DNA from 2 places in the Paenibacillus sp. FSL H8-0315 genome. Region 2 is predicted to be linked to the other one. Evidence: predicted binding sites of a transcription regulator. Region 2 holds the regulator's gene; the other holds the start of a gene.
What was found. The regulator CtsR, encoded in region 2, represses protease genes until heat stress. The targets are predictions, from matches to a motif close to ATGGTCAATAAAGGTCAAACA.
Positions count from the first base shown of each region.

Region 1: clpP (ATP-dependent Clp endopeptidase proteolytic subunit ClpP) is a predicted target of CtsR. The motif match lies at 1,187-1,207, and genes of this name have one in related genera.

Region 1 covers NZ_JBBOTA010000001.1:3,511,750-3,514,149, reverse strand. Annotated here, with positions in the region: gene MHB56_RS15390 (sugar-binding transcriptional regulator) at 1-757, opposite strand, end outside; tRNA gene MHB56_RS15385 (tRNA-Arg) at 1,026-1,100, shown strand; gene clpP (ATP-dependent Clp endopeptidase proteolytic subunit ClpP) at 1,294-1,890, shown strand; gene MHB56_RS15375 (GDSL-type esterase/lipase family protein) at 1,980-2,400, opposite strand, start outside.
Region 2 covers NZ_JBBOTA010000001.1:2,724,282-2,726,681, forward strand. Annotated here, with positions in the region: gene MHB56_RS11945 (protein arginine kinase) at 1-635, opposite strand, end outside; gene MHB56_RS11950 (UvrB/UvrC motif-containing protein) at 664-1,188, opposite strand; gene MHB56_RS11955 (CtsR family transcriptional regulator) at 1,219-1,680, opposite strand; gene MHB56_RS11960 (GNAT family N-acetyltransferase) at 1,975-2,400, opposite strand, start outside.

The sequences.
Region 1 (2,400 bases), 790 kb from region 2:
GGCGGCGGGTCATTTCAATGGCATCCCCAATCCCATGTACAATAATACGCGAACTACGGATGGTTTGTACAATCTCTCCAATATTAGAGTCAAGTGCCAGCGATTGGTATGCATCCCCGCTAAGCAAATCAGGGACATGCAACAACCGGTAGTTGGCTCCAACCCGCTTTGCCATTGTTGAGGCAATCGTGTTGGCTTGAATCTCCATACTCTCTCCTAATCCTCCACGCGCCGGAACAAACCAAGCGTTCTTATAGGAAAGGGACAACGGCGGTGTCAGTTGATCAGCCATATCGGCAAGCGTAGATCCACCTGTGACGGCAACTGTATCATCTGCGCGAAGTATACTCAGCAGCGCTTTAGCACCCGCTCGGCCAAGCTCTCGTTTGGTGAACGGCGATGACTCACAATCACCCGGTACTACAATAACTTTATCCAGACCATACGTTGCTCGAATTTTCTCTTCCAACTCATCCAGACCAAATAGGCTCTTAACAACCGGCTCTAGCAAATCAAGCAGTCTACGTCCAGCAGCGCTAATGCGCATGCCAACACTCTCGATCTCAATAAGCCCTTGCGATTTCAGAAGATCCGTCTCGGCACGCAGTACCCGCTCAGTCATATCTAGCGAAGCGGCTAGCGTTCTGCGCCCAATAATATCGGACAGCATGATCTGATGAAGAATCGTGTACCGTCTCTTAAGGGTTTCCATGAGATCAGGCAGAAGCTGCTTTTGGATATCTAATAAATTACGCATACTTTCACTCCTGCAACTTCGTCTTCCTCTATTCCCTTGTTCATGGTCTCAAAACGTCCCGGGTAAACTTTTTAAGTCCCACCCATATTCTAACCAAATATTGCTCGAAGCGCAAGTCTTCCGAGAGTAGAATTCTCAAGCGCTTGTCTTCTTATACATTAATAAGGTCAGAAAAAGATATAGCGCCCGATGCCTGCCCCTAAAGCGCTTGTCCAGTATTAATATTACATTGCAATTGTGTAAAAATTGTATTATAATCATTTTTGTTGCGCCCGTGGTCCAATGGATATGACGTAGGCCTCCGAAGCCTGAGATCCAAGTTCGATTCTTGGCGGGCGCGCCATTAATTTCATTTTTGCACATAATTTAGTAGTGCCTATACTACTACTTAACCAAAGAGCCGCTTGTCGGCTCTTTTTTTTGAATATAAGTTTGACTTTCTTTGACTTTTTGTTTGAATTTGTTTATCATGTGGGTAATACGGCAAGAGTAAAAATGAATACATTTAAAGAACCAATATCAAGGAGGTTTTCCACGTGAGTTATATTCCTATGGTAGTAGAACAGAGCAACCGCGGCGAGCGCGCTTATGACATCTATTCCCGCCTGCTGAAGGACCGCATCATTTTCCTTGGAACGGAGGTTAATGACGTGGTAGCCAATTCTATCATCGCACAAATGCTGTTCTTGGCTGCCGAAGATCCTGACAAGGACATTCACCTTTACGTGAATAGCCCAGGCGGTTCCATTACTGCAGGTATGGCTATTTTTGATACAATGCAGTACATTAAACCAGACGTTTCCACCATCTGTGTGGGTATGGCAGCTTCCATGGGAGCTTTCCTGCTAAACGCTGGCGCCAAAGGCAAACGCTTCGCACTGCCTAACAGCGAGATCATGATCCACCAGCCTCTGGGTGGTGCTCAAGGTCAAGCAACGGACATTGAAATCCGTGCCCGCCGCATCCTCAAATTGCGCGATAAGCTGAACCGTATTCTAGCAGAACGTACGGGTCAACCTCTAGAACGTATTGAGAAGGATACAGATCGCGACTACTTCATGACTGCTGCAGACGCGGCTGAATACGGTATCGTAGATAAAGTAATCGAGAAGACATTGCCTAGCGGTGTGTAAGCTATAAAGTAAAAATATAAAGAGGCTGTGCTCTATCCGTTATGGTTAGAGCACAGCCTCTTTATATTTTATAGAAGACCTAAATCCAATTAAGCCAGGCCGCCATAACCTAGCGCATCCAGCTTCTCGGCAATTACGCGATAACCCCGGCCATTCGGATGCAAATGATCAATGGATAACAGCCCTCTCTCATTTCCTGCGAACTCACTGTAAATCGAAGCAAATCCACATACTCGGCTGCTGTACTGTGCTGCGTATTGATTAAACTGCCTGACCCACTCTGTCGCACCAACCACCTGAGGATAGGGGTTATATAATCCCACAATTCTAATGATAAAAGGTCTACGCGTCCTCGCCTTCAATTGTATAAGGATATTCATAATTGCAGAGAAATTTTGTTTGCATTCCTGAAGCGATCTGCGCAGTTCTGCGGATAAGTTGCCTTGCTGTCTTGCTGCTGATTTGGCCGCGTGAATCAAATCATTACCACCGATAGACACAGTGATGATA
Region 2 (2,400 bases):
CCATAAATTCCTCTTACAGTCAATCCCACTTGGTTCACTGCTGACAATATGCGATTGATCTGTTGGGTCATTACTAGTGCTGGCAAATGCAGCATTACTGAGGCACGCAGCCCTGTACCCACATTGGTGGGACAACTGGTCAAGTATCCTCTTTTATCATCAAAAGCGTAATTCACAGCCGATTCGAAGATATCATCGATGGCTGTCGCACGTTCCCATGCTTCTCTTACCTGAAGACCTGGGAACAGACATTGGATCCGCAGATGGTCCTCTTCGTTAATCATGATGCTGACCGACTCATCTTCATTTAATATCACAGCTGCGCCACGTGAATCATTAGCCAGATTAGGACTGATAAGATGTTTCTCGACCAATACCTTTTTATCCAGTTCATTCACTTCAGCAAGCTTTATCAGTTGAAAAGATCCGAATACGGCAGCAGTTTCCCCATGAAACACAGGGGCCAGCAGCTCTAATACTTCTTCCGATTGCTCTAAGGAAGCAAGCATAGGGAATGGAAGATGCTCTAAATTACGTGCAATACGCATACGGCTGCTAATTACAATCTCGGAGTGACTGCCTCCCGAGCGCATCCAATCACTAAGCGCTTGTTCAGTAAATCGGAGACTTGACATGTCATATCCCCCCTATATATCAAAGACTTTACTCTTGTGCCATTTCTTTTTCAAGTTGTCGAATTTGATCCCGCAGCTCTGCCGCAGTTTCGAATTCCTCCTGTGCGATACTTTGCTGTAATTCCAGCTTCAATTCATCAATTTGCCGTTTGAACACAATCTGTGCTCCAGCACGTTTGGGAATCTTGCCTACATGCGAAGTGCTGCCATGCACCCGTTTAAAGAGCGGGTCCAGTGCACTGTTAAAATATTTATAACAGGAGCTGCAGCCAAAACGACCCAATTTGCTAAACTGCGAGTACGTCATTCCACAATTCTCACATTGCAGACTCTGCGTAGTCTTCGTAGCAGCCGTCTTTTCCTTACCGGCCCCTTCAAGATCAAGCAGACCGGACAGCAAGCTGTGAATGGAGAATCCTCCAGCAGTTCCCGGGATCAGTTCACCCTTCTCCCGCGCACAGCTCTCGCAGATATGAAATTCTGTCTTCTCTCCATTCACGATCTTGGTGAAATGGAGTGTTGCTGGCTTGACGCCACATTCCTGACATTGCATAAGCGAAAGCCCCTCCCTTATGATTGACAATTATTTGCCTAACAAAGAGATTAACATCGCCTTCATAATCTTGGCCCGAATCTCATCCCGATATGGAATCTTAACCGTTAGGCAATCCCGAGAAACAGCAGCGCGCATAAGACACGCCTCACGCTTGCTTAGAAAACCAGCTTCCTCCAGTTGATAAATCAACCCTTCGGCAGCGTTCTGATCTATCCCGCCACCTATAGTATGGTTTAAATGGGCATGCAGTGCCACGTTTGGCGGCAATTCAAAACGTTGAATACGAATATATCCCCCGCCACCACGCTTACTTTCCACCACATAGCCTTTTTCCAGTGTAAAGCGTGTACTAATAACATAATTGATCTGTGACGGTACGCATGAGAACTGGTCCGCCAGGTCATTTCGCTGGATTTCCACCGTACCTTCGGGACTTTCATGCAAAATATTCTTCAGATATTGTTCAATAATATCAGAGATATTGCGCATCACTCATCCTCCAGTGCTCTTTAAAGCTTCATAATATCGCTTACGGCCCGCATCCTTAATGACATTCATTAGTGAACTTCATTCATATAAGTCTGAAGAAAACTTCACGAATTCAGAGGATCGCACTGTATGTCATCAGGTGCGTTGACTTTGACTTTCTTTGACTTTTTAATATTATAACATATTCTGTGCTAATTCCAAGAGGATTCTCTTATTTTTCACTTTTTTCAGCGAATGTATTCGGAAATAAAGAACTCTCCCAGCATCTTTCGAAGGGGAGAGCCTAATTATTTTCTAAAAATGATCAAAAAGTGCCGTTTCAGCTTGCGGTATGATTTCTTCGAGCCATTCCAGAGCCGTCGGATTACCAGTCACACGTCCATAACGAGCCAGCTCTGCCGGGCGTTTATATCCAAACATTAGAATCGTCAGCGAACCAATATCACAGCTTAAGTCAGCTGCATCCCGTTCACCCTCTATACGCAAGAAAGCTGCTGCTCCCTTTTCGGAGACAGTCCATTCCCACAACCCGTCATTCCATGGGGCGTATTTATCTTCAATATAGATAACCTGTTTCTTCGGACTGTTATGACGCTTAAAAGAATAACTCTCCACGAATGCTTTAGCATTAACAATACGCGCCATAAAATAAGGATAATTCTCCTGCTCTATACGCGGATCAGGCAGCAAAAAGGGTAACATATCATCGGATGGCACCAG